DNA from 3 places in the Bradyrhizobium sp. 17 genome. Region 3 is predicted to be linked to each of the others. Evidence: predicted binding sites of a transcription regulator. Region 3 holds the regulator's gene; each other region holds the start of a gene.
What was found. Region 3 encodes LexA, which represses DNA repair genes until DNA is damaged. Its sites were predicted from a motif close to TGTTCNNNNTGTGTTCNG; they were not measured.

Region 1: the regulator LexA is predicted to act here: its motif matches at 1,516-1,533, upstream of IVB13_RS06150 (UvrD-helicase domain-containing protein).
Region 2: the regulator LexA is predicted to act here: its motif matches at 1,215-1,232, upstream of IVB13_RS35545 (helicase-related protein).

The regions. Positions count from the first base shown of each region.
Region 1 is NZ_JADPJQ010000035.1:252,805-255,071, forward strand. It holds gene IVB13_RS06150 (UvrD-helicase domain-containing protein) at 1-1,351, opposite strand, end outside; gene IVB13_RS06155 (DUF1328 domain-containing protein) at 1,593-1,766, shown strand; gene IVB13_RS06160 (thioesterase family protein) at 1,772-2,267, opposite strand, start outside.
Region 2 is NZ_JADPJQ010000128.1:93,986-96,252, forward strand. It holds gene IVB13_RS35540 (DUF3108 domain-containing protein) at 12-821, shown strand; gene IVB13_RS35545 (helicase-related protein) at 1,499-2,267, shown strand, end outside.
Region 3 is NZ_JADPJQ010000012.1:217,594-219,860, forward strand. It holds gene glp (gephyrin-like molybdotransferase Glp) at 1-390, shown strand, start outside; gene lexA (transcriptional repressor LexA) at 567-1,268, shown strand; gene IVB13_RS02285 (hypothetical protein) at 1,762-2,196, shown strand.

The DNA.
Region 1 (2,267 bases), on a different contig from region 3:
TCGCGATCTCGTTGAGCTTGTCGCCCTGGCGCTGGATCTGCTCGATCTCCTCGCCGATGCCGCGGGCTTCCTCTTCCGAATCCCAAGAGCCTGTTACCGTGACCTTCTCGCCGTCCTGGTCCTCGGTGCGCAGCGTCTTGCCGAGCCGGCCCTCGTTGTGGGCGATCAGGTGCGAGGCGGCGGCGAGGATGTGGCCCGTCGAGCGGTAGTTGCGCTCGAGGCGGATGACCTTGGCGCCGGGGAAATCATGGTCGAAGCGCAGGATGTTGTCGACCTCCGCGCCGCGCCAGCCATAGATCGACTGGTCGTCGTCGCCGACGCAGCAGATGTTTTTGACGTGGCGCGTCTGCTCCTTCTCCCCGCTTGCGGGGTCGCGACGAGCTTCGCTCACGCTGAGAAGGTCAGGATGAGGGGCTGCCTCCACGAGCTCAGCTTGCTGAGAGTCCCCCTCACCCGGATCGCTCGGGCGCGCAATTGCGCTGCCGGGCGATCCGACCTCTCCCCGCACGCGGGGAGAGGCAAAAGAAGTCGGCGCTTGGGACAGCAGCCGCAGCCACAGATATTGAGCGACGTTGGTGTCTTGATACTCATCGACCAGGATGAATTTGAAGCGCTGCTGGTACTGCCGCAGGATATCCGGGTGCTCGCGGAAGATGCGGATGTCCTCGAGCAGCAGATCGCCGAAATCGGCGGCGTTCAGGATCTTCAGCCGCTCCTGGTAGCTCGCATAGAGCTTGCCGCCCTTGTCGTTGGCGAACACGGCGGCTTCGCCCGACGGCACCTGCGACGGCGTCAGGCCGCGGTTCTTCCAGCCGTCGATCAGCCCGGCCAGCATGCGCGCCGGCCAGCGCTTGTCGTCGATATTGTCGGCTTGCAGAAGCTGCTTGAGCAGTCGGACCTGATCGTCGACGTCGAGCACGGTGAAGTTCGACTTGAGCTGCGCCAGCTCGGCGTGGGTGCGCAGGATGCGCCCGCCGATGGAGTGGAAGGTGCCGAGCCACGGCATGCCTTCGACGGCATGGCCGAGCATCTGACCGAGCCGATGTTTCATTTCGCGCGCGGCCTTGTTGGTGAAGGTCACCGACAGGATTTCGGATGGGCGGGCGCGGCCCTGGCTCAGGATGTGGGCGATGCGCGTGGTCAGCACGCGGGTCTTGCCGGTGCCGGCGCCGGCCAGCACCAGAACCGGCCCGTCCAGCGTCTCCACAGCCTCGCGCTGCTCCGGATTGAGCCCGGACAGGTATTGCGGGCCTACCGAGGCGCGCGCACGCGCGGCGATGCCGCCGGCTGCGGGCTGGTGGTCGGGGACGCTCTGGGACGTGATCTTGCTCGGCTCGGTCATGCGAATCATTTGCCCCACGTTGGCACCGCGGGGTGGTGAAAGGGGAGCCTTCTTAACAGGGATTGGTCCCTATATGGGGCCGCGGACAGGGGTTTTCCACGTGCGCCGAAAGCCAATTTGTTCCTGTCGGTCAGGCGAATTTCCGGCTTCAGCGGCCCGGAACCATTGTTCCGAGTTGGCGATTGGTTCTGCAAGTGAGGCGCGTCAGCCGCGCCGATCGCAGACAGACATCGAAACAGAGGTTCGGATCATGCTTAGCTGGGTAGTTACGTTTCTGGTTATCGCCCTGATCGCCGGTATCCTGGGCTTTGGCGGCCTCGCCGGCGCGTCGATCGAAATCGCCAAGATCATCTTCTTCATCGCAGTCGTGTTGTTCCTGGTCTCGGCCGTTGTCGGACTGGCACGGGGTCGTAACAGGGTTTAGCGCGCTTACCGCTTCGAGGGCATCGCCACGTTCCGGCCGATGCCCTCGGGCCGCGGGACGGCGCTGTGGGCCTTGACCACCGCTGCGATGCGCTCACGGATGTCTGGGGGAAAAGCCGCCACCTTTCGTGAGCCCATGTCGATGTGAAGCGACATGTTTTCCGATGTGGCGGACAGCCATCCTTCGGTCGCGTGCCGCAGCTCCTGGAAGGTGTGCAGCCGCTTGTCGTCGGCTTCCAGCAGCCAGACCGAGACCTGCACGAGATCGTCGAGGTGGATTTCGCGCAAATACCGCACGTGGCATTCGGCGGTGAAGGTCGAGCCGCCGCGCTCCTTCATGTAGCCCGGTCCGATCCCGAGCGTCAGCCACATCTGGTCGATCGCGCGGTCGAACATCACGTTGTAATAGGCCATGTTGAGGTGGCCGTTGTAGTCGATCCATTGCGGCTCGATCTGCATGATTGACGAGCGGAACGGCACGCCCTCGATCGTTGTGGCAGCA
Region 2 (2,267 bases), on a different contig from region 3:
GCCGCTGGGTCATGGCGGCCCTTGGCGGGCTGGTGTTGGCGTGGGCGGCGGAGCCCGCGGCGGCGCAGGGCAAGCTCGAGGCGCAATATGAGGCGACGCTGGCGGGCATTCCCGTCGGCAAGGGCGCCTGGAACATCGACATCCAGGACGATGTGTTCGCGGCCGCGGCCTCCGGCGGCACCTCGGGGCTGCTGAAATCCTTCGCGGGCGGGTCCGGCACCGGCGCCTCGCAGGGCCGCGTGGTCAACGGCGCGCTGGTCGCGACCGGCTATCAGGCCTCCACCACCACCTCGAAGAAGACCGAAGAGATCCGCATCACGCTCGACAAGGGCAATGTGAAGGATTTTGCCATCCTGCCGGAGCCGCCGGTCGATCCCGACCGCATCGTCGTCACCGACGCGCATCGCCGCGGCGTCTGGGACCCGATGACGGCCTCGCTGGTGCGCGTATCCGGCACCGGCGACGTGCTGTCGGCGGACGCCTGCCACGGCAGCGCCGCCGTGTTCGACGGCCGCATGCGCTACGAGCTCAAGCTCGATTTCAAGCGCATGGAGAACGTGAAGGCGGAGAAGGGCTATCACGGCCAGGTCGTGGTCTGCTCGCTCTATTTCGTGCCCATCGCCGGCTACATCCCCGACCGTCCGGTGATCAAATATCTCGCCGCCCAGCGCAACATCGAGGTCGCGTTCGCACCGATCGCCGGCACGCGCATCCTGGTCCCGTTCTGGCTGAAAGTGCCGACCCCGCTCGGGCCGGCCATGCTGGAAGCAACCAGCTTCATCACCAGCGCCCAGCCGCCCAAGGTCGCGAAGACGCAGTAGGGCTGGGTGCCGTAGCCCCGCTGCCGTAGCCCGGATGGAGCGCAGCGTAATCCGGGGTTCTTTGCTTCGGCCCCCGCATTGCGCTCCGCTCCATGCGGGCTACGGACCTCCCTTTTGGTGAAAATAAACATCAATGATTTCAACAACATGCCTACTGTGCATGGGGTTGTTTTCGCGCATTTTGTTTGGAGGGGGTCGAGAACCGGGAATCCATTTGACTCCTCCCCGATTCTGATTCGACTCCGCGCCGTCCCCAGCTTTAACGAATCCGCCATCGAAACGTCGCTTGTGCGGCGGAGCAAAACTCCATCTAGTGCGAACCCACAAGCCTCCCGCGACATCTTGCGTGAACGGAACAGGACTCAAGGGGGAGTCAGCGATTCGGCCGCGATTCGTTCTCAACTCGTTCCGAAGCTTAAAGCCAACGGGAAAAGCGTCGCAAAGTGAGACAGTTGCGCTGGGTTCAGGGAGAGGCGCCGCATTCTCCGCCGTCATGCCCCGGCTTGACCGGGGCATCCAGTACGCCGCGCCCTCTCGGTTTGATCTGCGCCGCCTCTGGAATACTGGATCGCCCGGTCGAGCCGGGCGAGGACAGCAGTGTGTGAGGCGAGCCCTTCGCGCCACCGCCCCAAAACAGCACTGACATTCGCCCCAATCGCCATTACCTAATCCCCCAGATGCCTTTTTCCTCCTCCCCCTTCGCTTCCGAGCGGCTTCCCGGCGCCGGCGTCACTGCGGTGCTTGGTCCCACCAACACCGGCAAGACCCATCTCGCCATCGAGCGGATGCTCGCGCATCCCTCCGGCATGATCGGGCTGCCGCTGCGCCTGCTCGCGCGCGAGGTCTACAACAAGATCGCAGCAAGGGTCGGCCCCGACGCCGTCGCGCTCGTGACCGGCGAGGAGAAGATCAAGCCGAAAGCGCCGCGCTATTGGGTCTCGACCGTCGAGGCGATGCCGCGGGATCTCGACGTCTCGTTCCTTGCCGTCGACGAGGTGCAGATCGCATCCGATCTGGAACGCGGCCACGTCTTCACCGATCGCATCCTCAATCGCCGCGGCCGCGACGAGACGCTGCTGCTCGGCGCTGCGACCATGCGCCCGATCATCGAGCGGCTGCTGCCGGGCGTCTCCATGATCACGCGGCCGCGCCTGTCGCAGCTGGAATTCGCGGGTGATCGCAAGATCACGCGGCAGCCGCGCCGCACCGCCATCGTCGCCTTCTCGGCCGACGAGGTCTACGCCATCGCCGAGCTGATCCGCCGCCAGCATGGCGGCGCCGCCGTGGTGCTGGGTTCGCTGTCGCCGCGCACCCGCAACGCGCAGGTCGCGATGTTCCAGAACGGCGAGGTCGATTACCTCGTCGCCACCGACGCCGTCGGCATGGGCCTCAATCTCGACGTCGACCACGTCGCCTTTGCCTCCGACCGCAAGTACGACGGCTACC
Region 3 (2,267 bases):
GCGATGCGGCCAGGCAAGCCGATGATGCACGGGCGACTCGGCGCAATGGGTGTGATCGGCCTGCCGGGCAATCCCGTATCGTCCTACGTGTGCGCTTTCCTGTTCATGGTGCCGCTGATTCGCGCCCTGTCGGGCCGTTCAGTGATTCACCATCGCCGTGAACGCGCCGTGCTCGGCCGCGACGTCGGCGCCAACGACCAGCGCGAGGACTATCTGCGCGCGCATCTTGAGGAGCGTGACGATGGCACACGCGTCGTTGTTCCCGTCAATCATCAGGACTCTTCGCTGCTTGCGAATCTCGCTGCAGCACAGGTACTTCTCGTCCGCGCACCATTCGCGCCGAAGGCCGAAGCCGGCACGGCTTGCGAAGTGTTGCGGCTCCCCGTCTGAGCGCCCCCGCAACGCGCGTTCCGCGCACTTTGCTCTGTTCACGGTAAATTAAGCAGTTGCGGAACATGTATCGAACATATAGTGTCTGTTCATGATTTGTTTCGAGCATGCAGCGGCTTATGGCCGAATTCAGCGTCTCGGAATCGGACGACATCAACCGGGGGACTTTGGTCGAGATGTTAACGCGCAAACAATACGAGCTTCTGCGGTTCATCAGTGAACGTCTGAAGGAAAGCGGCGTGCCGCCCTCCTTCGACGAGATGAAGGATGCGCTCGATCTGCGCTCGAAGTCGGGCATCCATCGCCTGATCACGGCGCTCGAGGAGCGTGGCTTCATCCGACGCCTGCCCAACCGCGCCCGTGCGATTGAAGTCATCAAGCTGCCGGAGCTCCAGGCAGCCGCTGGCAGCCGCCGCGGCTTCACGCCGAGCGTCATCGAGGGCAATCTCGGCAAGGTGCGTGCGAGCGCGAGCCTGCCCGCTGACGAGGGCGAACGTCTCGTCGCGGTGCCGGTGATGGGCCGCATCGCGGCCGGCACGCCGATCGAGGCGTTGCAGACCCGCAGCCATACTATCAGCGTACCGCCTGACATGCTCGGCTCGGGCGAGCATTACGCGCTGGAAGTGCGCGGCGACTCGATGGTCGAAGCCGGCATTCTCGACGGCGACATGGCCCTGATCCAGCGCAACGAGAGCGCCGATACCGGCGACATCGTGGTGGCGCTGATCGACGACGAGGAAGCGACGCTGAAGCGCTTCCGCCGTCGCGGCGCCTCGATCGCGCTCGAGCCCGCCAACGCGGCCTATGAGGTCCGCATCCTGCCGCCCAACCGGGTGAAGATTCAGGGCAAGCTGATCGGGCTTTACCGGAAGTACTGATACCGGGAGTCTTTCTATCGGCAGTACTTCATATCGGAAGCACTTCATGCCGGAGGTGCTTGGCGCCTCGCGCGCTTCCGATCGGCATCGCCGGTCAGAGATTGGAGCGGATCATCGTCCGCTCCGGCTGGATAGCCTTTCTGGTTCTGCACAGACTATCCGGCCCCTCCTCCAACGCTGGCTCCTCGCCACGCCGACGAAGCAGCACCGCTTCAAGCAGCACCGCTTCGCGGCTCGGTTGTTCGAGGAAACAGCGACCAGCGGTCAAGTTCGGCCGTTGCAGCCAAGTTGGCAATGTTCGCGTACGCGCCTCCCGAATGCATCGCGGCGAGCTTTGTTCCTATTGAATTCGGGAAAGATAATGTGATCGCGGCTTGCGGAAGCCAGCCGCAGATTTGCCCACAACCAAGCAGAGCGTTCGTGCTTCCACTCTGATAGAGGCCTGCGCCTCGATAAGAGACGCGGGTTGCTATCCCAGCATGAGGAGCACCCGATGTGTGACTACAGCCTACATGCCGTCGCGTCGCGCCCCGCCGAAGTCGGCGAGACGATCGTCACGACAAGCTTCCGCGGCACCTCGACGCGCGGCTTCGCCTCTGCAGCCGATCCGTCTGTTGCCGTCTGCCTGCTGCCGGGGACGGAGCTCGCCTTCGCCGACGACGTCCGCTACGACAATCGCTGGATCTGGACGCGCACCATCAATTCCCGCGTGGGCAAGTTCGGCAAGATCGATCCGCACGTTCCCGACCGCCATCATGATGCGATCGAATTCCCCGACGGCAAATACGTGCTGGTGACGCAGCTCGTCGAAGGCCAGCGCGCGACGGTGCTGCAACTGCCGGTGACTCAGTCGGTCACCGAGCGCGAGCACAAGGCGCAGATCACCGCCGACAGGCAGCCGACCGTCACGCACCTGCCGATCGGCTGACAGAGCCGCCCTCCGGCTACGAAGTCGGAGGTCAGGATTGAATCGCCATCGCCGGCCGTGGCCGGCGAGAT